Linked DNA regions of Frankia alni ACN14a. The protein of the gene in region 2 interacts with the protein of the main gene of each other region in a pairwise test. Links are inferred from orthologs where the notes say so. Each region holds a gene or a part of one and is shown on either strand. Other genes may lie near its edges.

The links.
Region 1: the proteins of FRAAL_RS26455 (region 2) and dnaE interact in binary tests that used the Escherichia coli proteins (3 or more experiments, as listed by UniProt). The link is inferred for Frankia alni ACN14a from one-to-one orthologs.

What each region holds. Positions count from the first base shown.
Region 1 is NC_008278.1:4,784,510-4,800,240, forward strand. The notes cover bases 4,527-8,626. They hold dnaE (DNA polymerase III subunit alpha), read left to right. Parts: upstream 4,527-4,892; coding sequence 4,893-8,426; downstream 8,427-8,626. Other genes in these bases: FRAAL_RS19275 (pyridoxal phosphate-dependent decarboxylase family protein), read left to right, coding at 4,527-4,705. In the rest of the region: FRAAL_RS19265 (DEAD/DEAH box helicase), read left to right, coding at 1-1,176; FRAAL_RS33785 (hypothetical protein), read left to right, coding at 1,690-1,866; FRAAL_RS19270 (alpha/beta fold hydrolase), read left to right, coding at 1,980-3,056; more of FRAAL_RS19275, read left to right, coding at 3,077-4,526; FRAAL_RS19285 (SAM-dependent methyltransferase), read left to right, coding at 8,742-10,136; FRAAL_RS19290 (1-aminocyclopropane-1-carboxylate deaminase/D-cysteine desulfhydrase), read right to left, coding at 10,431-11,342; ppk2 (polyphosphate kinase 2), read right to left, coding at 11,380-12,405; FRAAL_RS19300 (aldehyde dehydrogenase family protein), read right to left, coding at 12,762-14,423; lat (L-lysine 6-transaminase), read right to left, coding at 14,420-15,731. UniProt on the Escherichia coli protein: DNA polymerase III is a complex, multichain enzyme responsible for most of the replicative synthesis in bacteria. This DNA polymerase also exhibits 3' to 5' exonuclease activity. The alpha chain is the DNA polymerase catalytic subunit.
Region 2 is NC_008278.1:6,579,437-6,594,017, reverse strand. Bases 11,442-14,391 are described here. They hold FRAAL_RS26455 (pyridoxal phosphate-dependent aminotransferase), read left to right. Parts: upstream 11,442-12,287; coding sequence 12,288-13,496; downstream 13,497-14,391. Other genes in these bases: FRAAL_RS26445 (antibiotic biosynthesis monooxygenase family protein), read left to right, coding at 14,389-14,391; FRAAL_RS26450 (hypothetical protein), read right to left, coding at 13,596-14,336; FRAAL_RS26460 (RecB family exonuclease), read left to right, coding at 11,442-12,195. Outside these bases: FRAAL_RS26510 (alkaline phosphatase D family protein), read right to left, coding at 77-1,810; FRAAL_RS26500 (suppressor of fused domain protein), read right to left, coding at 2,477-3,085; FRAAL_RS26495 (TerD family protein), read left to right, coding at 3,219-4,709; FRAAL_RS26490 (NAD(P)-dependent oxidoreductase), read right to left, coding at 4,771-5,712; FRAAL_RS26485 (acyl-CoA dehydrogenase family protein), read right to left, coding at 5,849-7,090; FRAAL_RS26480 (HpcH/HpaI aldolase/citrate lyase family protein), read right to left, coding at 7,124-8,083; FRAAL_RS26475 (magnesium transporter MgtE N-terminal domain-containing protein), read left to right, coding at 8,423-9,766; FRAAL_RS35335 (DUF1003 domain-containing protein), read left to right, coding at 9,763-10,674; FRAAL_RS26465 (chorismate mutase), read right to left, coding at 10,671-11,027; more of FRAAL_RS26460, read left to right, coding at 11,362-11,441; more of FRAAL_RS26445, read left to right, coding at 14,392-14,581. UniProt on the Escherichia coli protein: Shows aminotransferase activity with methionine and histidine as substrates, and to a lesser extent also with phenylalanine.

The DNA.
Region 1 (15,731 bases), 1.8 Mb from region 2 along the record:
CGTCCCCGCGCCCTGGTCCTCGTCCCGACCCGGGAGCTGGCCCAGCAGGTCAGCGACGCGCTCGAGCCGCTGACCCGGGCACTCAACCTGCGCCTGGCGCCGGTGTACGGCGGGACGTCGATCAGCCGACAGATCTCGGCGCTGCGCCGCGGCGTGCACCTCGTCGTGGCCACCCCGGGCCGGTTGACCGACCTCGTCGAGCGCAGCGCCTGCGAGCTCGGCGAGATCGAGATGACGGTGCTGGACGAGGCCGACTTCATGTGCGACCTCGGTTTCCTGCCGGCCGTGCGGGCCCTGCTCGACGCCACCCCGTCCACCGGGCAGCGGCTGCTGTTCAGCGCGACGCTCGACCGCGAGGTCGAGGTCCTCGTACGCGACTACCTGCCCGACCCGGTCCTCGTCGCGATCGACTCGGAGACCTCCCAGGTCACCACGCTGGTCCGGCACGCCCTGGAGGCGCCCGACCGCGCCGCCCAGGTCGCGCTGGTCACCGCGCTGGCCGGCGGCTCGGGCCGCACCCTGGTCTTCGTCCGCACCCAGCGGGACGCCGACCGGGTGGCCGAGTCGCTCAGCCGCGCGGGCGTGCCGGCCGAGCCGCTGCACGGCGGGATGCCGCAGGGCGCCAGGACCCGGGCGCTGGCCGGTTTCACCGACGGCTTCTACCGGGTGCTCGTCGCCACCGACGTCGCCGCCCGCGGCATCCACGTCGACGGCATCCGGCTGGTCATCCACCTCGGCCCGCCGGAGGATGCCAAGACCTACCAGCACCGCGGCGGGCGGACCGCGCGCGCCGGCGCCGACGGCGCCGACGTGCTGGTCACCCTGCCCGCCGAGCGGGGCAAGGTCCGCGGGCTGCTGCGCGCGGTCGGCATCGAGGCCCGTCCCGAGCCGACCACGCCGGACGACCCGATCGTCCTGGAGCTCGCCGGCCCGCCAGCCCCCCGGGTCAGCAAGGACGAGATCCCGCAGGCCCGCGTGGCCGGCGCGACCGGTGGGCGCGGGCCGCGCGTCGGCGCCCCCCGGACCGGCAGCGGCCGTGACGGTGAGCACCGGCACGCCCGCCGCGACGGCGGCCACCGCTTCGCCCGGTCCGGGACCGCGCACGGCCGGCCGCAGCGTCGCCCCGGCGCCCCGGCGGCGGCCCCGGCCCCCGCCGCCCCGGCCTCGACGGCCTGACCCACCGACGGCCTGACCCACCGACGGTCCGACCCACCGACGGTCCGACTGGCCGACGGTCTGATGGCCCGGCGGCCTGAACCACCGTCGGCCTGACCGACCGACGGCCTGCATCACCACACGTCACCCGCTCCCGACGTCGGCGCCGCCCCCCTGATCCGTCAGGGGAGCGGCGCCGACCGGTATCCGGCGCCGGCCGGAGGGTGTCCCGACGCAGCCGCTCCTCCGCCCCTTCCGCTCCTCCGCCCCTTCCGCTCCTCAGCCCCTTACCTGTCTTCGGTGACCGGCGGGGAGGAGTCCACTGAGGCACGGCACCGGACCGTCACCGTGGGGCCGCCGCGTCCAGAGCGGCCGACTCCCTGCGACAGGTCCGTCACCAGCGGCGGGAGACCGACACGTGCGGAGACAGTCCGGATCTGTGGTGTGAGCAGGGCCACCCGAGGTCTTTGTGTGCCCCGTCCGCTCGATACCGTTTTAGGGACAGGTGTCGACATCGATGGAAGGAGCGTGCACATGGAGCAGGACCAGTCGACCCATCTGACCTCGGGTCTGTCCGGGCCGGGTCCGCGGGACATCGTCCCCGGCGCCGCCGACGCGGTGGAGGTCGTGGAGATCACGACAGAGAAGATCGCGTTTGGTTCCGTCGCGAACCCGAAGCGGCTGCGGCTCGGAGTCGCCCGCGCACTGTGACCCCCTACGGGTCTGCATTTCTCCAGGTCGGCCGCCGTCGGGCGGCCGACCTTGCGTTTCCTCTCATCGATCCCGGCTTCCGGTCGGGGTCGGGATGGTCCTACCGTCGAGGGATGAGCAGCCCCGAGACGACCCCGCGTGCCGCCGGATCGACCGCAGCCACCGGCTCCACCGGTCCGGAGCCGGCCGCCGTCGCGGGGCACGCCCGCGTCACGTCACCGGCCGGCGGCGACGGTTTCCGGTCGTCCTGGGCCCAGCTCGACGGGCCGGTGCACGTCGTCGACTTCGGCGGCCCGTCGGACGGCCCGCTGCTGCTGTGCGTGCACGGCCTTGGCGGTTCCTATCTGAACTGGCTGCCCCTCGCCCCGCTGCTCACCACCACCCACCGGGTGATGGCCGTCGACCTGGCCGGTCACGGCCGCACCCCGGCCGCCGGCAGGCGCACCGACGTCGTGGCCAACCAGGGCCTGCTCGACCGGTTCCTCGCCGAGGTCCTCGACACCCCGCCCGTCCTCGTCGGCAACTCGATGGGCGGCATGATCAGCGTGATGCAGGCCGCCCGGCGCCCCGACTCGGTCGCCGGCCTGATCCTCGTCGACCCGGCGCTGCCCCGCCCGCGCGGCGTGCGTCCCGATCCGGAGATCGCCCGCATCTTCGCCGGCCTGTTCGTCCCCCGCCTCGGCGCCGCGGTCCTCGCCCGCCGGCGGACCCGTTTCACCCCCCGTGAACTCGTCGACCAGAGCCTGCTGCGGCTCACCGCCGACCCGAGCGCCATCCCCGAGGCGGCGCTGGCGTCGATGGAACGCGCCCAGCGGGAACGCGGCGGGCTGCCCGACGCCGACCAGGCGTTCGTGGGCGCGGCCCGCTCGGTGGTCTGGTCGCTGCTGCGCCCGGCGCCGCTGGCGCACATGGTCCGCACCGTCCCCCAGCCGACGCTGTTGCTGCACGGCTCCGCCGACCGGCTGATCCCGGTGGCGGTGGCCCGCAACGTCGCCGCGCAGCGGCCCGACTGGCGGGTGGAGATCCTCGACGGCCTCGGCCACGTGCCGATGCTCGAGGCCGCGGAGCTGACCGCCGAGCTCATGACGGACTGGCTGGGTCACGAGGGCCGCGCGGCGGCCGAACGCGCCCGCCGTCCCGCCAGCCCGGCGGCCCCGGCCCTGGCTCCGCTGCCGGCGGTGGGGAGCTGACCGGGACGGCCGACCCCGGCGTGGCGCTCGACCCCGGCGAGGCGATCGACCCCGGCGAGGCGATCGACCCCGGCGAGGCGATCGACCCCGGCGAGGCGATCGACCCCGGCGAGGCGTTGCGGGCCGCGCTGCGCGCCGCCGCCGGCCACGCCGACGCCTGGCTCGCCGGCCTCGCCGGGCGCCCGGTGCGCCCGGCGCACAGCGCCGCCGAGGTCCTGGCCCGGCTCGACGGCCGGCTGCCGGCGGGCCCCAGCGACCCGGTGGCCGTCGTCGACGCGCTCGTCGAGGCGGTGGGGGGCGGGCTGACCGCCACCGGCTCACCCCGGTTCTTCGGCTACGTCGTCGGCGGCACCCTGCCGGCCGCGCTCGCTGCGGACCTGCTCGCCGTCGTCTGGGACCAGAACGCGGCGCTGGCGTCGCTGTCGCCCGCGGCCAGCGCCGCCGAGACCGTCGCCGGCCGATGGGTCGCCGAGCTGCTGGGCCTGCCCGCGGGCGTGTCCGTCGGCTTCACCACCGGCACCCAGATGGCCCACGTGACCGCGCTCGCCGCCGCCCGCCAGCGGGTGCTCGCCGACGCCGGCTGGGACGTCGCCGCCGACGGTCTGACCGGGGCGCCGCCGGTGCGCGTGCTCGCCGGCGCGGACCGGCACGCCACCGTCGACGCCGCGCTGCGCCTGCTCGGCTTCGGCACCCGCGCGATCGTCGAGGTGGCATCCGACCGGCTCGGCCGGATGCGCCCCGATGCCCTGCGCGCCGCCCTCGCCACCCCCGACGACCGCGGGGACCTCGCGGGTCCCGCGCAGGCGCGCTCTCCCGGCCGGCGGCCGACGATCGTCATCGCCCAGGCGGGGGAGATCAACACCGGCGCGTTCGACCCGCTCGCCGAGATCTGCGCGCTCGCCCACGCCCACGGCGCCTGGGTGCACGTCGACGGCGCGTTCGGCCTGTGGGCGGCGGTGTCGGCGTCGCCGGCGCGCCGGGCCCTCGTCGCGGGCGCCGAGCTCGCCGACTCCTGGGCGACCGACGGCCACAAGTGGCTCAACGTCCCCTACGACTGCGGGATCGCCCTCGTCGCCGACCGGGCAGCCCACCGACGGGCGATGTCGGCGTCGGCGGACTACTTCGTCCTCGACGCCGCGGGGCAGCTCGACCCGGTGGACTGGACCCCGGAGTTCAGCCGGCGGGCCCGCGCCCTCGCCGTCTACGCGGCGCTGCGCTCCCTGGGCCGCGCGGGCCTGCGCGACCTCGTCGACCGGTGCTGCGACCTCGCCGACCACGCCGCCACCCGGCTCGCCGCCCTACCGGGCGTGACGGTGCTCAACGCGACCGGTGACCCCGCCCACCCGGGCCCCCTCGTCGCCCTCAACCAGGTCCTCCTCCGGATGGACGACACCGACGCCGCGGGCAGCCGGGGGGCGGCCGCCCGCGGCGACCAGCTGACCCGCCAGGTCACCGCGGCGGTGACGGCGGGCGGCGAGGCCTACGTGACCGGCACGGTGTGGCGGGGCCGCGCGGCGATGCGCCTGTCGGTGGTCAACTGGGCGACGACCCGGCGGGAGATCGACCGGGCGATCGCGGCGATCACCGCCGCGATCGCGGCCGCGCGGCCCCGCGGTGCCGATCCGCACCCCAGCGGTGTCCCTTCGTGATGGTCACGCCGACACGGTGATGGAGGCGCCGGCGGGCTCGGGCGGGCCGCTAGGCTGCCGGGTAAAGCCCCGTCCATCCGGCCGATCCCCGTGGCGAGCGCACCCGGCGCGTCGGCGTGCCGTCCGCCCGTGACGGGGTGATCGGCCCCGCTTCGACCGGCGTGCCCAGCGCGCGGGAGGGTCCGACGTGTCAAACTCCTTCGTCCATCTGCACGTCCACACCGAGTACTCGATGTTGGACGGGGCGGCTCGGCTGAAGGACATGTTCAGCGAGGTCTCACGCCAGCAGATGCCGGCGGTCGCGATCACCGACCACGGCTACATGTACGGGGCGTACGACTTCCACAAGCAGGCCACCGCCGCGGGCGTGAAGCCGATCATCGGCTGCGAGGCGTACGTCGCCCCCGAGTCGCGCCTGCTCAAGCAGCGGGTGCGCTGGGGCGAGCCGCACCAGAAGAGCGACGACGTCTCCGGTGGCGGCTCCTACACCCACATGACGATGTGGGCGCGCAACGCCGACGGGCTGAAGAACCTGTTCCGGCTGAACTCGCGGGCGTCGATCGAGGGCCACTACATCAAGTGGCCGCGGATGGACCAGGAGATCATCGCCGAGCACGCCGACGGGCTGATGGCGACGACCGGCTGCCCGTCCGGCATCGTGCAGACGCGGCTGCGCCTGGGCCAGTACGACGCCGCCCTGCAGGCCGCCGCCACCTACCAGGAGATCTTCGGCAAGGAGAACTTCTTCTGCGAGATCATGGACCACGGGCTCGACATCGAGCGCCGGGTCCGCGACGGCCTGGTCGACATCGCCCGCGCGCTGGACATGCGCTTCGTCGTCACCAACGACTCGCACTACACCTACGAGCACGAGCGCGACGCCCACGCCGCGCTGCTGTGCGTGCAGACGGCCTCGACGGTGGCCAACCCGTCGTTCCAGTTCGAGGGCTCGGGCTACTTCCTCAAAAGCGCCGAGGAGATGTACGGGATCGACTCCTCGGACATCTGGCAGGAGGGTTGCGAGACCACGCTGCTGATCGCCGAGCGGGTCGACCCGACCGGCATGTTCGCCAAGCACAACCTGATGCCCCGCTTCCCGGTGCCCGACGGCGAGACCGAGGAGAGCTGGTTTCGCGCCGAGACCTGGGCGGGCATGGACCGGCGCTTCCCCCAGGGGTTCGACGACGAGCACCGCGAGCGGGTCGAGTACGAGATCAGGGTCATCCTGCAGATGGGGTTCCCGTCGTACTTCCTCGTCGTCGCGGACTTCATCATGTGGGCGAAGGCCCAGGGCATCCCGGTCGGGCCGGGCCGCGGCAGCGCCGCCGGGTCGATGGTCGCCTTCGCGCTCGGCATCACCGACCTCGACCCGATCCCCCACTCGCTGCTGTTCGAGCGCTTCCTCAACCCCGAGCGCGTGTCCATGCCCGACATCGACATCGACTTCGACGAACGTCGTCGCGGCGACGTGATCCGTTACGTGACCGAGCGCTGGGGCGACGACCGCATCGCCCAGATCGTCACCTTCGGCACGATCAAGGCCAAGGCCGCGATCAAGGACTCGTCGCGGGTGCTCGGCTACCCGTACGCCGTCGGCGACCGGATCACCAAGGCGATGCCGCCGGCCGTGATGGGCAAGGACATCCCGCTGGGCGGGATCTTCGACCCGAAGCACCCCCGTTTCAGCGAGGCCGGGGAGATCCGCGGCCTGTACGAGTCCGACGCGGACGTCAAGAAGGTCATCGAGACGGCGAAGGGCCTGGAAGGGCTGATCCGCCAGGCCGGGGTGCACGCGGCCGGCGTCATCATGTCCGCCGAGCCGATCATCGACCACATCCCGGTGTGGCGCCGCGACGCCGACGGCGCGATCATCACCCAGTTCGACTACCCGACGTGCGAGACGCTCGGCCTGCTCAAGATGGACTTCCTGGGCCTGCGCAACCTCACCGTCATGGACGACGCGGTGCGCAACGTCGAGGCCAACCGGGGCATCACGATCGACCTGCTGGGGCTCACCCTCGACGATCCCGCCGCCTACGAGCTGCTCGGCCGCGGCGACACCCTGGGAGTGTTCCAGCTCGACGGCGGGCCGATGCGCTCGCTGCTGCGGATGATGCGCCCGGACAACTTCGAGGACATCTCCGCCGTGCTCGCCCTGTACCGACCGGGGCCGATGGGCGCGAACTCGCACATCAACTACGCGCTGCGCAAGAACGGCCAGCAGGAGATCACCCCGATCCACCCGGAGCTGTCCGAGGCGCTCGCCGACATCCTCGACACGACCTACGGCCTGATCGTCTATCAGGAGCAGGTCATGGCGATCGCGCAGAAGGTCGCCGGCTACTCCCTCGGCGGCGCGGACCTGCTGCGCCGGGCGATGGGCAAGAAGAAGAAGGAGATCCTCGACAAGGAGTTCGTCCCCTTCTCCGAGGGGATGAAGAACAGCGGGTACTCCGAGGCGGCGATCAAAACGCTGTGGGACATCCTCGTCCCGTTCTCCGACTACGCGTTCAACAAGGCGCACACCGCCGGCTACGGGCTGGTCTCCTACTGGACGGCCTACCTCAAGGCGAACTATCCGGCCGAGTACATGGCCGCGCTGCTGACGTCCGTGCGTGACGACAAGGACAAGAGCGCGATCTACCTCAACGAGTGCCGCCGGATGGGCATCCGGGTGCTCCCACCGGACGTCAACAGCTCCAACGCCGACTACACCGCGCACGGCGCGGCCGAGATCCGGGTGGGCCTGGCCGCGATCCGCAACGTCGGGACGAACGTCGTCGAGTCGATCGTCCGCACGCGGAAGTCGAAGAGCCGCTTCGTCTCCTTCCCGGACTTCCTCGACAAGGTCGACGCGGTGGTCTGCAACAAGCGCACCATCGAGTCGCTGATCAAGGCTGGCGCGTTCGACGCGCTTGGGCACACCCGCCGAGGCCTGGTCGAACGGCACGAGCAGGCCGTCGACGCGGTGATGGGGGTGAAGAAGAAGAACGCCGAGGGCCAGTTCGACCTGTTCGCCCTCGATGCCGACGACGACCCGGGCGCAGCGCCCGTCTTCGGCGTCCAGGAGTTCTCCGACCAGGAGTGGGACAAGGCGGTCAAGCTGTCCCACGAGCGGGAGATGCTCGGGCTCTACGTCTCCGACCATCCCCTGCGCGAGGTCGAGCACATCCTGACCGCGAGGGCGGACTGCAGCATCGCCGCCCTGACCGGCGGGGAGTACGCGGACGGGTCCACCGTGACCATCGCCGGGATCATCTCCAGCCTGCAGCGCAAGGTGACCAAGCAGGGCAAGCTGTGGGCGCTGACCACCGTCGAGGACCTCGCGGGCGGGCTGGAGGTGATGTTCTTCCCGCAGACCTACGAGGTGTGCTCCACCCAGCTCGCCGAGGACGCCGTCGTCATCGTCCGGGGGCGCCTGGACAAGCGGGAGGACACCCCGCGCCTGATCGCCTCCGAGCTGACCGTGCCGGACCTCAGCGAGGCGGCGCTCAGCCCCCCGGTAGTGATCACCATGTCCGCCGCCCGGGTGAACCCGCCGACGGTGGAACGGCTGCGCGAGGTCCTCGGCACCCACCCCGGGACGACCGAGGTCCACCTGCGGCTGCAGACCCCCGGCCAGACCACCGTGCTGCGCCTCGACGACGCCTACAAGGTCCAGCGCACCCCCGCGCTGATGGGTGATCTCAAGGCCCTGCTCGGCGCCGCCGCGGTCGCCTGAACCCGCCGCTTCCCGGGCCCCATCCCACCCACGGCCACCTGCGGTTTTCCCTACGTCAACCGGCCGAAATATTCCCCCGACGGGGATACCGCCATGCGACACCGGACACCGTTCGCACACGGCGTTTCTGGGGGACGATGGGAGCCAGGTAACCAGGTGCGACCGCGCCCCGCGGGGCTGGGCCGACCATGGGCCTTCCGCCGATCGACCGGGCCGCCGGCGTGGGCGAGGGTCCTGGTCGGGCGGGTGCCGACCGGGCAGTCTCCGGCGACGTCCCAGCCGAAGGGACCGCGCACACGACCCGGAGGATGCGCCTTGACGATCAGTCGAGAACTGGAGGAGCACGAGCCCGCCGCCCCCACCACCCACGCTCCGGACCCACGGTGGTCGCCGGAGCTGGCACGGGCGACCCGCACCCTGCTCGAGACCTTCATCGGGACCGCGCCACCGGTGCGGGTCGTCCTGTGGGACGGCTCCGCGCTCGGCCCGGACACCCCCACGCAGGTCGTGGTGCGCTCGCCGCAGGCGATGCACCGCGCCCTGTTCCGCCCCGGCGAGCTGGGTTTCGCCCGCGCCTTCGTCGCCGGCGATCTCGACGTCGAGGGCGACATCTTCGCCGCCCTGGAACTGCGCAACCACCTGTCCGCCCTCCCCCGCCGCCCCACCCCCGCCACGGCATCCGCCCTGCTGACCCTGCTGCGCGAGCTCGGCGCCCGACCGCCCGCCCCACCGCCGGAGGAGGCCCGGCTGCACGGGCGCCGCCACAGCCGCCACCGCGACGCCGCGGCGATCTCCCACCACTACGACGTGTCCAACGCGTTCTACCGGGTGTTCCTCGGCCCGACGATGACCTACTCGTGCGGGGTGTGGGAGTCACCGGCCGGCGGGCTCGACGCCGCCCAGACGGCCAAGCACGAACTGGTCTGCCGCAAGCTCGGCCTGCGCCCCGGCGAGCGGCTGCTCGACGTCGGCTGCGGGTGGGGCAGCATGCTCATCCACGCCGCCCGTCACCACGGCGTCCGCGGCGTCGGGGTCACCATCTCGGTGGAGCAGGCCGCGGAGGCCCGCCGGCGGATCGCCGAGGCCGGGCTCACCGACGCCGTCGAGATCCGTCTGCAGGACTACCGGGAGATCCCCGACGGCCCGTTCGACGCGATCAGTTCGGTCGGCATGGTCGAGCATGTCGGGCGGGCGATGCTGCCGACGTACTTCGCCAGCCTCTACGGGCTGCTGCGCCCCGGCGGCCGGCTGCTCAACCACGGCATCTCCTCCCCCGGCGACCCGGCCGGGGCGTACCGGTACCAGCCTCACCTCGGGCCCATCCCGCTGCCGAAGGGCCGCGACTTCCTGCGCCGCTACGTCTTCCCGGACGGGGAGCTGCACGAGATCGGTCTGATGACGTCGCTGACGCAGGCCGCCGGCTTCGAGGTCCGGCACGTCGAGAACCTGCGCGAGCACTACGGCCTGACTCTGCGGGCCTGGGTGCGGGCGCTGGAGGAGAACTGGGACGCCGCCGTCGCCCAGGTCGGCGCCGGGCGGGCGCGGGTGTGGCGGCTGTACATGGCCGGCTCCGCGCTCAGCTTCGAGGCCGGCCAGACCCAGATCCACCAGACCCTCGCCGTGCGCCCCGACGCCGGCCGCTCCGGCCAGCCCCTGCGCCCCCGCTACGACTCCCCCGCCCCCCTGCCCACCCAGCCCACCACCGGCTGACCGCCGACGACCCCGGACGCCGGCCCGGCATCCGCCCGGCCGGGCTGGCGTGCTGGGGCGGCCTCCGCGCAAGCTCACCCCATTCATGGAGACGTTCGCGTCGCCCGCCTCGGCAAGGAAGTCCGATGCGTTCGCGGTGCTGGACCAGCCCATCGGGTCATGGTCGCAGCCCGGCCAGGGGCGGTCAGAACGCGAGCACCTGACGTAGTCCTCGGTCCAGGTCTCGCAGGAGGCCCCCCGGTATGGCGCCTACAGCGTGCCCGAGTTCGTCCTTGTCGAGAGTGACGATGGCCGTCACGTTGGCGACGGAGTCGCGCGGAAGGCCCTGTCCGCGAGGGCGTTGAGGACCGCGACGACCGTCGTGCCGGGCGGGAAGGCGTCGGCGGCGAGGGCGAACAGGGCGTAGAGCAGCTTCGCCTCGTAGACCGGTTCCAGGGCGAGGCCGTGGCGGTCGTGGAAGTCGGCGATGAAACGGGCCAGCTCCGGCGTCGACTTCGCGTAGCCGCCGAAGTGGAAGTCGTAGGCCATGGTCCAGTTGCCGGAGTTCACGCCGAACGCCGCGCGCTGGAGGGCGTCGACCTCGTCGGCGAGGAACCGTGCGCCCCGCAGCACCGGGACGCCGAGGGCGCGCTGGCCGGGCGCGAGGCCCGCGGCGATGCCGGCGAGGGTGCCGCCGGTGCCGCAGGAACAGCAGATCACGTCAAACGGGCGGTCGATCTCGGCGGGCAGCTCCGCACAGCCGCGCACCCCGAGCGCATTGCTGCCGCCCTCGGGCAGCAGGCAGAACGCGCCAAACTCGGCGCGCAGCCGATCGACGACCCCGGGCGACGACTTCGTCCGGTACGAGGTCCGGTCGAGGTAGGTCAACCGCATGCCGGCGTCGACGGCGAAACGCAACGTCGGGTTGAGCGGCAGGTGCTCCTCGCCGCGGATCACTCCGACCGTCCGGAAGCCGAACAGCCGGCCGGCCGCCGCCACCGCCCGGACGTGGTTCGAGTACGCGCCGCCGAAGGTCAGCAGCGTGTCGTGCCCGAGCCGGCGTGCCTCGTCGAGGTTGCCTCGCAGCTTGCGCCACTTGTTGCCGGGAATGTCCGGGTGGATCAGATCATCCCGCTTCAGCAGCAGCCGGACGCCTCTCCCGCCCAGCCGCGCGTCCGCGATCTCCTCGAGCGGCGACGGCAACACCGGCAGCCGCAAGCCCCCCACATCGGCAAGATAGCCGTGCTCGCGGCGCCGCGAGGGATCAGTGCAGGGTGGGGAAGGTGCGGTCGGCCTTCTCGCCGGTCTCCAGCAGGTTCATCGCGGGGCCGACGATGAGCGGGTCGGGGGTACCGACGACGCCGGCATCCTTACCCGTGTAAGGAAGCGTGTGCAGGACGTGACGCATGGTCTCCAGCCGGGCCCGCTTCTTGTCGTTGCTCTTCACCACCGTCCACGGCGCCTCGACCGTGTCGGTGTAGAAGAACATCGCCTCCTTGGCGTCGGTGTAGTCGTCCCAGCGGTCCAGCGCGGCGAGGTCGATCGGGCTGAGCTTCCACTGCCGGACCGGATCGATCTGGCGGACGATGAACCGGGTCTGCTGCTCGCGGCGCGACACCGAGAACCACAGCTTGATCACTCTGATCCCGCTGCGGGTCCACATCCGCTCCAGTTCCGGGGCCTGACGCAGGAACTCGCGGTACTGGTCCGGTGAGCAGAAGCCCATGACCCGCTCGACGCCGGCCCGGTTGTACCAGGACCGGTCGAACATGACGATCTCGCCGGCGGCGGGCAGGTGCTCGATGTAGCGCTGGAAATACCAGGACTGCTGCTCGCGCGGCGAGGGCTTCTCCAGCGCGACGACCCGGGCACCGCGCGGGTTGAGGTGCTCGGTGAACCGCTTGATCGTCCCGCCCTTGCCGGCGGCGTCGCGGCCCTCGAAGACGAGCACGATGCGCTGCCCGGTCTCCTTGACCCAGTACTGCATCTTCAGCAGCTCGATCTGCAGCAGCCGCTTGTCGCGCTCGTAGTCGGCGCGGGCCAGGCGGGTGTCGTAGGGGTAGTTCTCCCGCCAGGTGTCGACGGGGGTGCCGTCGGGCCGCAGCAGCGTCGCCTCGTCGTCGTCCTCGTCGAGGACCCGCAGGCCGGCCAGGCTCTCCGCCTGGACACCGACCCGCTCGGCGAGGCCGGCCGCGCCGAGCCACCCGCCGATGCCGTCGGCGATGCCGCGCACCAGCGGCTCCGCCCGGCCGTCGGCCCCCTTGGGGATCACCCGTTCGACATGGGTCACGCTGATTCCCTCCCGTACGGACAACGAGGCTGCACCGGGTGGCTGTTCCCACCCGGCGGCACCGTCGACCAGGGCGGATCCGCAGGGCCGGGGGCAGCCGGCCGGCCAACGGTACGGAGGCCGGCCGGCCCCTGGTCGACGGGCGTTCGAACACCAGGTGACAGGACGGTCCACATCCGACACAACCGACACATCGGACGCCCATCGCGCCATCGTGAAACGAGCGGAGGCGGGGAGTGCGCCTTTCGCGGGCGGTTGGAGAGGCGAACGGGCCGAGGGCCGGCGGCCGGCGGACGGCGGCCGGCGGACGGGCCGACGGGCGACGGGCGACGGGCGACGGGCCGACAGGCCGACGGTCAGCGGGGCAGGCGGAAGGACAGGTCGGCGGCGGGGACCACGGTGTCGAGCTGGGCGCGCTGCAGCCGGCCGGAGTAGTCCCAGCTCAGCGACTGCCAGCGGGTGACCTGGTCGAGCATCCAGACACCGGACTGGCGACTGCCGTTGCCGGACCGGCCGTTGCCGCCGAAGGGCAGGTGCGCCTCGGCGCCGGTCGTCGACCCGTTGACGCTGACCATCCCGGCCCGCACCCCGCGGCGGAACCGCAACGCGCTCGCCGCGTCCGCGGTGTAGATCGACGACGACAGGCCGTAGCCGGGCAGGTTCGCCAGCTCGATCGCCTCGTCGAGGTCACGATAGGTGGTGACGCCGACGATCGGGCCGAAGGTCTCCTCGCGAAACAACTCGTCGTCGGGGCGCACCCCGTCGACGATCAGCGGATGGTAGTAGAGCCCGCGGTCCGGGTCGCCGACGAAGCCGCGGCGCGGCCCGTTGCGCGGCAGGCCGCCGGGTCCGGGCGGCTGCGCGGAACCGGCGGTTGCGCCGGTGATGCGGCCGAGCGCGGTGGAGCCCGACAGGCGGTGGTGGTCGCGCAGGAGGGTGAGGTGTCGCTCGAAACCGGCGGCGAAGCGGGCGTCGAGCAGCGGCCCGTAGAGCACGTCGCCGGTGGGGTCGCCGATGACCGCGGCGGACACGGCGGCGTCGAGGCGGCGGACGAACGCGGCGTGCACCGACTCGTGCACGATCGCCGTGCCGAGCGAGGTGCAGCGCTGCCCGGCGGTGCCGAACCCGCCGAACACGGCGGCGGAGACGGCGGCGTCGAGGTCGGCGTCGGGCGCGACCACCATGGGGTTCTTGCCACCGAGCTCCAGGCACGGTGACTGCAGGTGCCGCCCGCACAGGGCGCCGATGACCCGTCCGACCTCGGTGGACCCGGTGAAGCCCACCTTGTCCACGGCCCCCGCGGCCAGCGCCCGTTCGAGCCCCAGCGACGTCGCCCGGCCGTCGGCGGGGACGAGGTTCACCGCACCCGCGGGCACCCCGGCGGCGGTGAGCAGGTCCAGCATCGCCTGCGCGCAGGCGGCGGCGTACTCGGCCGGCTTCCAGACCACCGTGTTCCCGGCGAGCAGGGCCGGCACGAGGTACCAGGACGGGACCGCCACCGGGAAGTTGCCGGCGGTGATCACCATCATCACCCCGAGGGGTTCCCGGAACGTGAACAGCTCGCGGTCCGGCATCTCCGACGGCACGGTCTGCCCGTAGAGCCGCCGGCCCTCCCCGCGGAAGAACTCGCAGGTGTCGATGATCTCCTGGACCTCGCCGCGGGCCTCCGCGGCGGGTTTGCCGACCTCGCGGGTCACCAGCCGGGCGAGGGCGTCGGCGTTGTCCGCGACGAGCCGACCGAAGCTGCCGATCACCGACCCCCGCACGGGGGCCGGCACCGCGGCCCACTCGCGCGCGGCGGACCGGGCGGCGACGGCCGCGGCGAGGATGGTCTCGGGGCCGCCGAGCTCGACCTCCGCGACGACCTCGTCGAGGCGGGCCGGGTCGGTGGAGGCGACGACGCGGACCGCCGCCGGCTCGACCTCGGCGCCGCCGGCCGGTCCCCCGACGGTCGCGCACAGGTCGTGGGCGCGTCCGGCGATACGCGCGCCGACGCGCCGCGGGCGGACCATGGTCATGCCAGGTTCCCCTCTTCCAGGTCGGCGAGGACTCGGGCGAGTGCGGTGACGCCGGTGCTGAGCTGGTCGGCGCTGACGGTCAACGCCGGCCGGAACCGCAGGGTGCGGACGCCCGCGGGCAGCGCGAGAACATGTTCGCGCACCCGCAGCCGGCGCAGCACCTCGTCGCGGGTGGTCCGATCGGGCAGGTCCACCGCGCAGAGCAGGCCCCGCCCGCGCGCGTTGGCCAACAGCCCGGGATGGGCCGCCGCGAGCGCGGTGAGCTCCGTGAGCAGGCCGGCTCCGAGCTCACCGGCCCGCGCGATGAGCCCCCGGGCCTCGATGACCTCCAGGATCCGGGTCGCGCGGACCATGTCGACCAGGCCCCCGCCCCAGGTGGAGCTGATCCGTCCGGGGACGGCGAGGACGTTGGCGGCGACCTCGTCCACCCGCCGCCCGGCCATGATCCCGCCGAGCTGGACCTTCTTGCCGAACGCGACGATGTCGGGACGCAGGCCGAGCTGCTGGTAGGCCCAGGCGGATCCGGTCGCCCCGACCCCCGTCTGGACCTCGTCGAGGACGAACAGCGCGTCGTGACGCCGGCACAGCGCGGCCATGGCGGTGAGGAACTCGGCGCGCAGGTGGTTGTCGCCGCCCTCACTCTGGATCGGTTCGGCGAGGAAGCAGGCGATGTCGTGCGGGTGGGCGGCGAAGGCCGCCTCGGCCTGCGCCAGGGCGGCGCGCTCGGCGGCGACGACGGCGTCGAGGGCGGCGCCGGTGCAGGGGAAGGTCATCGCCGGACAGTCGATGCGCGGCCAGTCGAACACGGGAAACCGGTCGGTCTTGACCGGGTCGGTGTTGGTGACCGACAGCGTGTAGCCGCTGCGCCCGTGGAAGGCGTGGCGCAGGTGCAGCACACGGCGGCCGAGTCGGGCCGGGCGGCCGTGCGCGGCGTTGTGCCGGCTCTTCCAGTCGAAGGCGCACTTGAGCGCGTTCTCCACCGCCAGCGCGCCGCCCTCGACGAAGAACAGGTGGGGCAGTTCCGGGTCGCCGAGGACCCGGGCGAAGGTGCGCACGAACTCGGCGTAGGCGGCGGTGGCGACATCCGGGTTCGCCGGCTTGTTCACCGCGATGCGGCCCAGCCGGTCGACGAAGCCCGGGTCGGCGGCCAGCTCGGGCGGATTCACCCCCAGCGGCGCCGAGGCGAAGAAGCTGTAGAGATCGAGGTAGCGCCGGCCGTCGCGGGCGTCGACCAGGACGCTGCCGGTGCTCTCGGCCAGGTCGCAGACCAGGTCCAGACCGTCGACGAGCACGTGGCGGCGCAGAACG
Region 2 (14,581 bases):
GGTCGAGTTTTCTTCGATATGTTTCGCGATGCCCCGCCGGGCGATTGGGGGATTCGCGGAGTTTGACGGGTTGCGCTCAGGCGGGTCGGGCGCCGGGGACGCCGTCCTCGACGACCCAGGTGGCGTCGGTGGTGACCGGCGAGTCCCGCCGGGAGAGGTCGGCGACGACCCGCATGTCCGCGCGCCATTCCGTCGGCGTCACCCGGATCCGGGTGTACCCCCGGCGATCACCGCGGAAGTAGCGGACGTGCGGGTTGAGGCGGGCGTTGTTCTCCCGGACGAAGTCGTCGTTGATGAGGAAGAAGGCCGAGCTGATCGAGGTGCAGACGAACTCGGTCGCGACCGCGGGGGTCTCCGGTCGGTCGAAGTCGACGCGCAGGTCGTTCACCCAGGCGCAGTGGAGGTCCCCGGAGAGCACCACCGGATTGCGCGCCCGGCTGTCGCGCACCCCGGACAGCAGCCGTCGGCGGTAGGGGCGGTAACCGTCGTTCTGGTCGAGGTTGGTCAGCATGCTCCCGGACCCGACGGGAAGCTGGCCGTCGAGCTGGGCCATCATCGTCTGCTGCGCGATCACGTTCCAGCGGGTCCGGGAGGCGTCGAGCCCCGCGCGCAGCCAGCGTTCCTGGGCGGCCCCGGCCATCGTGCCGCCGATGTTGCCGGCGCCGAGCGCGGCCGGGCCGACGGCCTCCGGCGAGTTGCCCGGCACCGGGGTCCGGTACTGGCGGGTGTCCATGACGTTGAGCGTCAGCAGGCCGCCGAAGGCGAGGCGGCGGTAGATGCGCAGGTCGGGGGAGCCCGGGTTGAGTTCGACCCGGATCGGCATGTGCTCGTAGTACGCCTGGTAGGCGGCGGCCCGCTGGCGGGCGAAGACGGCCGGGTCCTGATGGCGGTCGCCGGAGTCGCCGGCCTCGTCGACGAGCCCCGCGTAGTTGTTCTCGACCTCGTGGTCGTCCCAGGTGACGACCCAGGGCGCGGCGTGGTGGGCCGCCTGCAGGGCCGGGTCCGCCTTGTACTGGCCGTAGCGGTTGCGATAGTCCGCCAGCGTCTGGAGCTGGTCGAGTCCGGGCTGCTGGGGGGTGGTGTGCACGCGGTCCGGGAACCGGCTGTCCGGGTCGTACTCGTAGATGTAGTCGCCGACGTGCACGACGAGGTCCGGCGCGTCCGCGGCGATGGCGTCGAAGGCCGGCCAGTAACCGTTCTGGAAGTCCTGGCAGGAGGCCAGCGCCAGGGTCAGCGCGCCCCCGGCCGCGGCCGCGTCGGCCTGCGGGGCGGCGGCGGTCCTGGTGCGGCCGACGGGGCTGAGCACGGTGCCGGCCCGGAAACGGTAGAAGTACTCGCGTCCCGGCTCCAGACCGCGGACGTCGACGTGCACCGAGTGGGCGAACGCCGCCTGCGCGGTCTGCGTGCCGGCGCGTACCACCGAACGGAAGTTCTCGTCGGCGGCGATCTGCCAGTCGACCGGGACGTCGCGTGAGGGCATCCCGCCGCCCTCGCTCGGGCGCGGCGCCAGCCGGGTCCACAGGATGACGCCGTCGGGCAGCGGGTCGCCGCTGGCCACCCCCAGGGCGAACACCCCGTCGGTCACCCCTGGGACGGGGGTCGGCGCGCGCAGCGTCGGCCCCGGGATCGGCGTCGGGCCGCCCGAGCCGCCGCACGCCGCCAGCCCCACCGCGGCCGCCGCCGCGCCCCCGAGCCCCAGCCCACCGAGCAGGACCGCCCGCCGGTGCGGGCGACCCTGGGGGGTGGACGCGGCGCCGGCGAACAGAGATCGAAGGGGACGAGAGGGGCCCGCCGTGGCATCACCGGTCACAACGTCATGAGAGTAGTGCGTCGGGACCAGCGGAGAAGGGCCGGATCCGCACCCGGCCCGCGGGTCAGGTGCGGGCGGGCTCGGGGCGGCCGGGCTGCTCGCCGCCGTGCGCCTCGCCGTAGGCCCGCGTCGCCACCAGCACCTTGCGCCGGTAGACGCAGACCAGCGTGCCGTCCTGGTTGTTGCCCCGGGTCTCCACGGTGACGACGCCCCGGTCGTCGCGGCTGCGGGAGGGGACCTTGTCGAGCACGGTGGACTCGCCGTAGATCGTGTCGCCGTGGAACACCGGCGCGACGTGCCGCAGCGACTCGACCTCCAGGTTCGCGATGGCCCTGCCGGAGACGTCCGGGACCGACATGCCCAGCAGCAGGGAGTACACGTAGTTGCCGACCACCACGTTCCGCTTGAACTGGGTGGTCCGCTCGGCGTAGTGGCTGTCCAGGTGCAGCGGATGGTGGTTCATCGTCAGCAGGCAGAACAGGTGGTCGTCGGACTCGGTGACCGTCTTGCCCGGCCAGTGCCGGTAGACGTCCCCGACCTCGAACTCCTCGAACCAGCGGCCGAACCGCATGACAGACCCCCTCCGGACGCAGCGCGCGCCACACGCACCCTTGAATGCAGAGGGTAGCCAACTGCAACGCTGCGTCGCCGCCTCGGGTGTCCGCCTCAGCCGAGGCCGACCTCGCGGCGGTTCGGGTCGCGCAGGTCGGTGCCCGCGGCCAGCCAGCGCTGGTGCAGCGCCTCGGGGCCGTGTACCCGCTTGAAGGCCGCCTCGTTCGTGGTCATCGGCAGGACGGGCAGGAACCGCACGGGCGCGGCGGCGGCGAACGCGGGGTCGTCCAGAGCGTCGGCGATCGGCAGGTCGGGGATCAGGCCACCGGGCTCGCCGACGAGCACCGCGGTGAACGGCGCGCCGTCCCACAGCGGCTCGCCGAGGTCCAGGCCGGCGCCGGGGGCGACGGGCCGGCCCTCGACGGCGGGGACGGCCGCCAGCACGGCGAGCCGGCGCAGCACGCTGTCGCGGTGGCCGCGCAGCGACAGCACGAGCTCGGCCCGCGGTCCGGCGGGGTCGCGCACGGCGGAGTCGGACGCCGTCATCGGCTCCCGGGACATGCCGAGGGTGAGGTACCGGACGACGCCGCCGCGGTCGGGACCGAACCGCAGCACGTCCAGCTGCTCCGTACCGAGGAAGGTCACCGACGCGCGGCCGGTGTCCCGGCCGAACAGCGCCGTGACGTGCCCCTCGACCGATCGACTCAGGGCGCTGTCGCTCACGGGACCCGTGCCGCAGTTCGCATGCGTTCGATCGTAGGGTCGGCGGGAGCGCCCGTGCCGCCGGTCGGCCTGCGGGAACCTCCGCACCGGGCAGGGGCGTTCAACGTGGTGCGACCTTGGAGGAGCTGCGGCTATGGGACAGGTGCTGACGAAGGGCGGCAACGCGCCGCTGCCCACCACCGACGTCCGGGTGGAGATCGCCTCGTCGATCTCGCTGGACATCGCCGCGATTCTGGTCACGGCCGCCGGCAAGGTGCGCACCGACGGCGACTTCGTGTTCTTCAACCAGCCGACCGGCCCGGGGGTGCGGCTGCTGCCACCGGCGGCGCTGGAGTTCACCCTGGCAGCGGTGCCGCCGGACATCGACAAGGTGGTCGTCACGGGCAGCCTGGACGGCTCCGGCCCGGTGACCTTCGCGGGCGTGCGGGGGCTGGGTATCTCGGTGCGCGACTCCCGCGGCGGCGCCGAGCTGGTCCGGTTCGATCCCGCCGGGCTCGGTGCCGAGACCGCGCTGATCCTGGTCGAGCTCTACCGCCGGGCCGGCGCGTGGAAGGCCCGCGCGGTCGGGCAGGGCTACGCCTCCGGGCTCGCCGGCATCGCCACCGACTTCGGCATCGCCGTCGACGATCCCGGCACCTCCGGTCCCGCGCCGGCCGCCGCTGCGGCGCCGGCCGCGGCCCGGCCGCCGGCCGCCCCACCCCGCCCGCAGCCGGCCACGCCCGGCGGGCAGCAGTGGGGCCCGCCCGCACCGCCGCCCGGCGGCCAGCAGTGGGGCCCTGCGCCCGTCCCGCCCGCGCCGGCTCCGGCCGGTGGGGCGCCGCAGTGGGGCGCCCCACAGCCGCCGCCCGGTCAGCAGCCGCCGCCCGGTCAGCAGTGGGGTCCGCCGCCCGCGGCGCCGCAGTGGGGCGCCCCGCCGCCGCCCGGCCAGCAGTGGGGTCCGCCCGGCGCGCCGCCCGCGCCCACCGGTCAGCCGTGGGGTCCGCCCCCGCCGCCCGCCGGCCAGCAGTGGGGGCCGCCGCCACCGGCTCCCGGTCAGCCCGGCGGCCGGGTCAACCTGGACAAGGGCCGGGTGTCGCTGACCAAGGGCCAGAGCGTGTCGCTGGTGAAGACCGGCGCGCCCCCGCTCACCCGGGTGCGGATGGGCCTGGGCTGGGATCCGGCGCAGCGCGGCCGGTCGATCGACCTCGACGCGTCCTGCATCCTGTTCGACGAGCGCGGCAAGGACGTCGACAAGGTGTGGTTCATGTCCAAGAAGGGCGCGCGCGGCGCGGTGCGCCACTCGGGCGACAACCTCACCGGCCGTGGCGACGGCGACGACGAGACGATCCAGGTGGATCTTGCCGCCCTGCCCCCGAACGTCACCACGCTGATCTTCACGGTGAACAGCTTCCAGGGGCAGCCGTTCACCGACGTGCGCAATGCCTACTGCCGGCTCTACGACGACGTCACCGGCCAGGAGCTCGTCCGCTTCGACCTGTCCGAGTCCAAGCCGTCCACCGGACTGGTGATGTGCCGGGTACAGCGTGAGGCCGGCGGCCAGAGCTGGGCGATGACCGCGATCGGCGAGTTCCACGACGGCAAGACCGTCCGCGCGATGGTCAACCCGTCGAAGCAGTACCTCTGACGGCTGTCGGCACCGACCGGCGCCCGCGGTCCGGGTGTCGGCGGGTCAGGCGGCTGGCGGGTCAGGCATCGGCGGGCCGGGTGTCGTCGGCGGGCTGGGCGGTGGCGGAGGGCTGGGCGGTGGTGGCGGGCTGGGCGGTGGCGAGGCGGCGCAGGCGGATGACGGCGGTGGCGTCGAGCTGACCGTCGCCGCGCGCCTGGGAGGCGGCGAGATCGCCCTCGGCGAGCTCGGTCAGCGGCACCGGCACGCCCCGGCGGGCCGCCTCCGCCAGGCAGATCCGCAGATCCTTGCGCATCCAGTCGACGGCGAAGCCGAAGTCGAACTCGTCGCGGATCATGGTGGCGGCGCGGTTGGTCAGGTACCAGGAGCTCGCGGCGCCGCCCGACACGGCGGGAAGCACCTGGTCCAGGTCCAGACCGGCGGCGGCCGCGAAGTTGAGTGCCTCGGCCGCGCCCTCGATCGCCCCGGCCACCAGGATCTGGTTGACCATCTTCGTGAGCTGGCCGGTGCCGACCGGGCCGATGCGGGTGATCGTCGCGCCGTAGGCGGCCAGCACCGGCCGGACCCGTTCCACCGTGTCCACCTCGCCGCCGCACATGACGCTCAGGCGCCCCGCCTCGGCACCGGCCTGCCCGCCGGACACCGGCGCGTCGACGAAGCCGACTCCCACCTCCGCCGCCCGCGCGGCGATCTCGACGGCCAGCTCCGCCGACGTCGTCGTGTGGTCGACGATCGTCGCCCCCGGCGCCAGCGCGCCGAGCGCGCCGTCCGGCCCCAGCAGCACCGAGCGGACGTCGTCGTCGGCCCCGACGCAGACGCAGACCACATCGGATCCGGCGGCGGCCTGCGCCGGCGTCGCCGCGACCCGGCCCCGTTGCACGGCCGACCAGCGCGCCGCGGTCGTCTCCGTGCGGTTGTACACGACGGTGTCGAAACCGGCGCGGGCGAGATGGCCGGCCATGGGGAAGCCCATGGTGCCGAGGCCGACGAACCCAACCTGCATCAGCGTGCTCCTGTCCCGGCTGGCCGGTCGTCCCGGCTGGCCGGATGTCCCGGATGGTCGGTCAGGAGCAGACTACGCATGTCGGACCGCGCGGCCGGCGCGGTCGGCGCCCGCGTTCGCGTCCGGCCCTGGCGGGTCAGCGGGCCGTTTCGTACTCCCGCAGCAGGGCCCGGCTGATGATCCTTTTCTGGATCTCGGAGGTGCCCTCGCCGATGAGCATGAACGGCGCCTCACGGTAGAGGCGCTCGATCTCGTACTCCTTCGAGTAGCCGTAGCCGCCGTGGATGCGGAACGCCTCCGTCGTCACCTCGTGGCAGTACTCGCTGGCGAGGTACTTGGCCATTCCGGCCTCGACGTCGTTGCGCTGCCCCGAGTCCTTCTTGCGGGCGGCGCTGACCATCATCAGGTGACCGGCCTCGACCTTGGTCGCCATCTCGGCGAGCTTGAAGGCGATGGCCTGGTGTTCGGCGATCGGCCGGCCGAAGGCCCGCCGGGTCTGCGCGTAGGCGATGGCGAGCTCGAAGGCGCGGATCATGATGCCGCAGGCCCGGGCGGCGACGTTGACCCGGCCCACCTCGACACCGTCCATCATCTGGTAAAAGCCCTGGCCGCGGCCGTCGTCGCCGCCGAGGATCGACGCGGCCGGCACCCGGTGGTCGGTGAGGATCATCTCGGTCGTCTCGATGCCCTTGTAGCCGAGCTTGTCGATGCTGCCGGGAATGGTGATCCCGCCGTGGGTGCCGAAGCCCGGTTCCTTCTCCAGCAGGAAGGTCGTCATGTTCCGGTAGACCGATTCGGCGCCCTCGTCGGTCTTCACCAGGGTGGCGACGATTCCGGCTCGCGCGCCGTTGGTCAGCCACATCTTCTGCCCGTTGAGCACGTAGACGTCGCCATCGCCATCGCCCTCGCCCTCGCCGTTCCGGCCGCCACCGGCCTTCCGGTCGGCCCGGCTGGTGATCGCCGCGACGTCCGAACCGCAGCCGGGTTCGCTCATCGAGAACGCGCCGCGCAGTTCGCCGGTGGCCATCCGCGGCAGCAGCCGGCTGCGCTGCTCGGCGCTGCCATGCCGGCCGATCAGGTAGGCGACGATGAAATGGGTGTTGACGACCCCGGCGACGCTCATCCAGCCCCGGGCGATCTCCTCCACGACCAGCGCGTAGGTGAGCAGCGACTCGCCCAGCCCGCCGTACTGCTCGGGAATGGTGATCCCGAACAGCCCCATCTCCTTCATCGACTCGACGATGGATTCCGGGTATTCATCGGCGTGTTCGAGCTGCGTGGCGAACGGAAGGATCTCCTTGTCGACGAACGTGCGCACCGCCGCGAGGATGTCGCGCTGCACGTCGGTCAGGTCGTCGGTCTGCGCGATCCTGCTCATCGGTCGTCCCCCTCCTGCGGCCGGCGCGGCCGGCTAGCGCCCGACGCCGACCGGCGGCTCGAACTTCCGCGTGCGGGCGAGCCCCGCAGCGCGGCCCTTGCCGGCGACGACCTCGGCCATCTTGCGGCTGGCCTCGTCGATCATCTCGTCGCCGAGCATCACCGCGCCGGTCAGTCCGCCCTCGGCGGAGGTGTGCCAGGCATAGGCGTCGAGGATCAGCTCGGCGTGGTCGTAGTCGTCCTGGCGCGGCGCGTAGATCTCGTTGGCCGCCTCGATCTGGCCGGGATGCAGCACCCATTTCCCGTCGAAGCCGAGCGCGGCCGAGCGGGCGGCGGTCGCCCGGAATCCCGCGGTGTCGCGGATCTGGAGGAAGGGGCCGTCGATCGCCTGCACCCCGCGGGCGCGGGCCGTCTCGAGAATCTTGAACAGCACATAATGGAAGGGGTCGCCCGGATAGTTCGGGCTGAGCGCGCCGACGGTGAGCGACGGCATGTTGATCGAGGCCATGAAGTCGGCCGGGCCGAAGATGACGGTCTCGATCCGGGGGCTGGCAAAGGCGATCTCGCGCACGTTCGACAGGCCGAGCGCCGTCTCGATCTGCGCCTCGATCCCGATCCGGCCGACCTCGAACCCCAGCACCTTCTCGATCTGGGTGAGCAGCAGGTCCAGCCAGGCCACCTGGGCGGCCGACTGCACCTTCGGCAGCATGACGCAGTCCAGGTTCGCCCCGGCGCCCTCGACGACCTCGATGACGTCGCGGTACGTCCAGCGGGTCGTCAGATCGTTGACCCGGACGACCCGGGTCCGGCCCGCCCAGTCGCCCTCGTTGAGCGCGGCGACCACGTTCGCCCGGGCGGCCTCCTTCGCGCCGGGCGCGACCGAGTCCTCCAGATCGCAGAACACCTGGTCGGCGGGCAGGCCCTGAGCCTTGCCGAGCATCTTCGTCGAGGATCCGGGGACGGCCAGACACGATCGGCGGGAACGCTGCGGCATGATCTCTATGCTATCGACTCGTTACCCATCGTGCTCGCTCTCGGTTCCGGATCCCCGGATCGATCCGTTCGGTGAGCAACTCCCGGCCGACCTGTGCCGACCTGTGGCCGCCTGCGTCTCCTTCGATCATCGACGACCAACGGCGACGTCCGCGACGCGGCCGGTGCCCGCGGCCGCGCCCGGACGGCCGCACCGGCCCCGAGAATGCCCAGGCGGGCGGGTATGCCGGGGTCGGGGTTGCGGGACGTGCCCGCGCGGGTAGCCTCCGGCCGTGAACAGGACTGCGGCGCCGGCCCGCGGCGGTATGTCCGCCCATGCCGGGAACGGTCAGTGACCACGATGCCCACGCGCCCCACCCAGTCCCGGGTGTACTGCCGCCGCCTGGCCGGCCTGCTGGTCCTCGACCCCAACGGCGACCAGGTCGGCCGGGTCCACGACATCATCGTCACGCTGCGCCTCGGCCACGAGCCGCCGCGCGTGCTGGGCCTCGCCGTCGAGGTCCAGCGCCGCCCGATCTTCGTGCCGATCGGGCGGGTCACCGGCGTCGAGTCCGGCGCGGTCGTGCTCTCCTCGGCCCGGCTGAGCTGGCGGCGCTTCCAACAACGGCCGAACGAGACCCGGGTCCTCGGCGAGCTGCTCGACCGCCGCGCCACGCTGCTGTCGTCGGGCACCGAGGTCACCGTCGTCGACGCCGCGATCGAGCCGATCCGCGGCGGGGACTGGGTGCTCGACCAGGTGGCGGTCCGCACCGGGCGGGGGCGGCGCGGCGAGGTGCGCACCGTGGCCTGGGACGAGGTGACCGGCCTGTCGCTGGCCGAGGGGGGCCAGGGCGCGGCGAACCTGCTGGCCGCGTTCGAGAAGCTGCGCCCCGCCGACCTCGCGACGCTGCTGCACGACCTGTCCGACAAGCGGCGTGCCGAGGTCGCCGCGGCCCTCGACGACGAACGGCTCGCCGACGTCCTGGAGGAACTGCCCGAGGACGAGCAGGTGGAGCTCCTCGGCGGGCTCGCCGAGGAACGCGCCGCGGACGTGCTGGAGGCGATGGGCCCCGACGACGCGGCGGACCTGCTCGGTGAGCTGCCCGCCGAGGACGCCGAGCGGCTGCTGCGGCTGATGGAGCCGGACGAGGCCGCCGACGTGCGCCGCCTGCTGCGCTACGCCGACGACACCGCCGGCGGGATCATGACCAGTGAGCCGGTCGTGCTCGCCCCGAACGCGACGGTGGCCGAGGCGCTCGCCCGCATCCGCGAGCCGGAGCTGTCCCCGGCACTGGCCGCGCAGGTCTACGTGGTCCGCCCGCCGTATGAGACCCCCACCGGCCGCTACCTGGGCCTCGCGCACTTCCAGCGGCTGCTGCGGGAGCCGCCGTCCACCCTGGTCGGCGGCGTGATCGACGTGGACATGGCGTCGCTGCGGCCGGAGACGCCGCTCGCCGAGGTCACCCGGCTGCTGGCGTCGTACAACCTGGTCGCCGCGCCGGTGCTCGACCGCGGCGGACGGCTCGTCGGCGTGGTCACCGTCGACGACGTCCTCGACCACCTGCTGCCGGCCGACTGGCGCGAGCGCCAGCTCGAGTCCGACGTCGACACCCACACGACGCCGGGTCTGTTCGCCCCGCCCCCGGGCGGTGGGGAACCCGGCTCCCTGGGTGGGGTGGGCGCCAGCCCGCCGGCGGTTTCGTGAGAGGGCGGCAGCGCGGCGCGCGCCTGGACCAGCCGCGGCCGTCGCGGCGCGCGTCGCTGCGGCCCGCCTACGAGCCGGACGCGTTCGGCCGGATCGCCGAACGCGTGGCCCGGTTCATCGGGACGGCGCGCTACCTCGTCGCCCAGAGCATCGTCATCGTGGTGTGGGTCGCGTACAACGTCTTCGTCCCCGGCTCCGCGCGGTTCGACGAGTTCCCGTTCATCTTCCTGACGCTGGTGCTGTCGCTGCAGGCCGCGTATGCAGCGCCGCTCATCCTGCTGGCGCAGAACCGCCAGGACGACCGGGACCGGGCGAACCTCGCCCAGGACCGGGAGCAGTCGGTCCGCACCCGCGACGACACCGAGTACCTGGCCCGGGAGCTGGCCGCCGTGCGCATCACCATCGGCGAGCTGGCCACCCGCGACTTCCTGCGCTCGGAGCTGCGCGCCCTGCTCGCCGAGCTGGACGCGGCCGACCGCGACCGCGACCGGGACCGCCGCGACCGGCGCCGGCGCCGCGAGGGCGACCGCCGCGACCGCCCCGACCGGGCTGTTACGACCGGGCGTCTCCCCGCCCGAGAAGCGCGCCCCGCGCCGCCGAGCGGGCCCCTGTGGGGGAGCGCGCGCCTGCCGAAACACGCGGCCCTGCCGCTGAGCGGGCCGCGGCCGGAGAGCGGGGGCGCGACTCGGACCAGGACGGCGCCCGGCCCGCTGGAGGGCCGCCTGGCGGGCCGGAAGAGCGCTGACCGCCGCTGCCGCCGGGGCGCGGGCCGCCAGCCGGGCAGCACGATCGCCCGCGCCACCTGCTGGCCAGGTGGGTGGTCAGGAGGTGCTGGACGTCGGCGGCGTCGGGTCGGGTGTGGCAGGCCGGCCGGTCGGCTGGTCGGGCGGCCGCGGCAGGGGCTCTAGGGCTGGCCGGCCGCGCCGCGGCAGAGGGTGAGCACCGCCATCGCGATCTCGACGCCGCGGGGACCCAGCTCGTCCGCCCAGACGGCGATGATCTCGTTCTCGCGGGCGTGCTCGATCCGTGGGCCGCCCTCGGCCGAGCGCAGCGCCTGAATCTGCCGGGACAGGTCGCGGCGGGTGGCGAGCAGCTCGCGGAGCTGCGCGTCGATGTCGTCGATCTGCTGGCGCCCCGCGGGGATGTTGCTGATCGTCAGCGGCTCGCCCGCGAGCGGCGCGCGCCCCGCGCCGGTAAGGGTGGCGCCCGGCGCCGTGGGCGCGGGGATCGCGGCGTCGGGACGGTCGACGAGGTTGTCCACGAATGGGCCTTTCGATCGGAGGCCCGGCGCAGCCCAGGCCGAGACGACCCGGGGCGGACCGGGCCTGGGTCTGACGCTCGTACCGCGTGAGGTCAGCGGTGGAGCGGGGACCGTGCCCGGTCCCCATAAAACGGAGGCAGCAGCGCGCCGGGGCGCGAGGTTCGGCTGCTCTCCATACAGCAAGCATGCCAGCCCGGCGCGAATCCGTCCAGGAACCGACGCCGCGCCGAAACCGCCCTCCTCGTCCCGGATGGTCTGCCCGATCGCTGGCCCGCCGCCGGCGGGCGATCGGTGCCTGACCGACGGGGTTGGTGCGGGGTGCGATGATCGGTCGATGGCACAGATGGAGCTCGGCGGCATGCCCCGCAGGCTGTTCGCCTGCACGCCGTCGCGACTGGCCGCGTTCGAGGACTGCCCCCGTCGTTACCGGATGATCTATCTGGACCGGCCGCGCCCGCCGAAGGGCCCGCCGTGGGCGCACACCTCCTTCGGCGTCAGCGTGCACAACGCGCTGCGCCGGTGGTGGGAGGAGCCGCATCAGCGGCGCACCCCGCTGCGCGCCGCCGAGCTGCTGCGCCTGGGCTGGATCGACGAGGGGTTCCGCGATCCCGAGCAGTCGCAGCACTGGCGGGAACGGGCCGTCGGGATGGTCCGTGGCTATGTCGAGGGCCTGGACCCGGCGGCCGAGCCGCGCGGGGTCGAGCGCTCGGTCGCCGCCCGCACCGAGGCGCTGGCCTTCTCCGGCCGGATCGACCGCCTCGACGACCGGGACGGGGAGCTCGTCGTCGTCGACTACAAGACCGGCCGGCGACCCGTCACCGACGACGACGCCCGGACCTCGCGGGCCCTGGCGCTCTACGCACTGGCCGCGGGCCGGATGCTGCGCCAGCCCTGCCGGCGGGTCGAGCTGCACCACGTGCCCAGCGGCCGGGTCGCCGTCGCCGAGCACACCGAGGACAGCATCGCCCGCCACGTCCGCCGGGCCGAGTCGGTCGCCGCCGATGCCGTCGAGGCGACCGAGGCGCTGCGCGGCGGCGGCGAACCCGACCGGGCCTTCCCGCCGCGCCCCGGCTCGCTGTGCTCGTGGTGCGACTTCCGGCGGCTGTGCGCGGAGGGCCAGGCCGCCGGTCCCGAGCGCCAGCCCTGGGCCGCTCTCGGCGAGGACTGAGCCCGCCCCCTGGACGACGCCGTGGCCCTGCGAGCTGCCGGCAGGGCCCGCCGGATGCCACCGCGGGACCCGCCGGATGTCACCATGGGACTGTGTCCGAGCAGACCACCGCCCCCGCCCAGCCGCGGGTCTCCGCGAAGGCGATGACCTTCACCGAGTCCGTCATCCGGGACATGACCCGGCTTGCGCTCGCGCACGGCGCGGTGAACCTGGCCCAGGGGTTCCCCGACTTCGCCTGCCCGCCCGAGCTCAAGGAGGCGGCCAAGGCCGCCATCGACGCGGACGTGAACCAGTACGCGATCACCTGGGGGGCGGCGGAGTTCCGCGCCGCGGTCGCCGCGAAGGTGGGGCGGACCTACCCGGGCTGGTCGGTCGATCCGGACACCGAGATCTGCGTGACCTGCGGTTCGACCGAGGCGATGATCGCCACCATGCTGGCGCTGGTCGACCCCGGCGACGAAGTGATTATGTTCGAGCCGTTCTACGAGAACTACGGGCCCGACACGATCCTGTCCGGCGCCCGCCCGCGGCTGGTCCGCCTGCATGCCCCCGACTGGTCGATCGACCCGGCCGAGCTGCGCGCGGCCTTCAGCGACCGGACCCGCGCCATCGTCCTGAACACCCCGCACAACCCCACGGGCAAGGTGCTGCGCCGCGACGAGCTGGAGCTGGTCGCCGAGCTCTGCCAGCGCCACGACGCGCTGGTGTTCACCGACGAGATCTACGAGCACATCCACTATCTCGGACCCGGCGGTCACATCCCGCCGGCGACGGTCCCCGGCCTCGAGGATCGGACCGTCACCATCAACGCCCTGTCGAAGACCTACGCGGTCACGGGCTGGCGGGTCGGGTGGACGATCGCGCCACCCGCCTACACCTCGGCGATCCGCAAGGTCCACGACTTCCTGACTGTCGGCGCGGCCGCACCGTTGCAGGCCGGCGGTGTGGCGGCGATGGGCCTGCCGCCCGCCTACTACGACGGGCTCGCCGAGCAGTACCGTGCCCGCCGCGACCTGCTGTGCGCCGCGCTGACCGATACCGGGTTCACGTTCCGCCAGCCGGACGGCGCCTACTACGTGATGTGCGACACCCGCGCGATCGACCCGGGCGGCGACGATGTGGCGCTGGCCCGGCGGCTGGTCACCGAGATCGGGGTGGCGACCGTGCCCGGCTCGTCGTTCTTCGCCGATCCCGCCGACGGCCGCCACATCATCCGGTTCGGCTTCCCCAAGAAGCTCTCCACACTGCAGGCCGCGGCGGACCGCCTGGCCCGGCTGGGCCGCCCGGCCGCCGACGGCTGATCCGTCGCTGTGTGCGGGAGACGCGGTGCGGTGCGATGTGCACGGTCCGCAGGCTCAGACCGTGCAGAACGCACCGCAACCGGCCTTGTCCGGCGTGGGTCAGGCTGTCGGGGCGGGATCGGCGGGGGCGAGCGGGGGCGGCGGGGTGGGTAGCCGGTAGCCGAGGCGGGCGGCGCGGGCGTGGCCGGCGCGCAGCTCGCGGTCCAGCTCGGCGAGTTCGGCGCGCACGCCGCCGCGCGTCGACCGGCCGAGCAGGGCCGGGCGGGCGCTCATCGCCGCGGGCTCGGGCGGGGCGTAGCGGCCGCGCAGGTACTCCCCGATCCACCGGCCCCGCGCGCCGGCCAGCTCCGGGGCTCCGTCGACGTGGAAGACCCAGGCGGCGGCCAGGTCGAACACGCCGCCGAAGCGGGGCGAGTGCGGCCCGCCCGGCCCCAGCCTGGCCGTGTCGACGCCCAGCACGACCGCGTCGAAGACGCCGAGCAGGTCGCCTCCCGCCTCGGCTCCGTAGCCGCCTCCCGCGCCGCCTCCCGCGCCGCTTCCCGCGCCGGCTTCCTTGGCGCTCGGGGACGGGGGCGACGCCGGGAGCCGGGGATCGGCCCGCACGCCATGGACCTCGAAGGGTGGTGCCGCCGGGCCGGCCGTCAGCAGGCGCAGGGTGTCGGGCGACACCGCGACGACCTGGTCCGCGCAGCCGTAGGCGGCGAGGCGGTCGTGGGCGGCCGGCGGCACGGGGCCGGCGGAGAAGGCGGCGACCGCGAGCCCCCCGTCGACAAGGGAGATCGTCGCGGCGGCGGTGGCCGCGTCCACGCCGAGGACGGCGACCCGGGGAAGACCTGTCACGCTCGGGCACTCTAGTGGCGCCGCGCCGGGGCCTTCGCACTACGGTGAAGACATGAGTGTCGTCAAGATCAATGCGCTGACCGTGCCCGCCGAGATGCGGGCCGCCCTGGAATCGCGGTTCGCCGGCCGGGCCGGGATGGTCGAGCAGGCCGACGGGTTCGAGTGGTTCGAACTGCTGCGCCCGATCGAGGGAACCGACACCTACCTCGTCTACACCCGCTGGCGTAGCGAGGAGGACTTCCAGA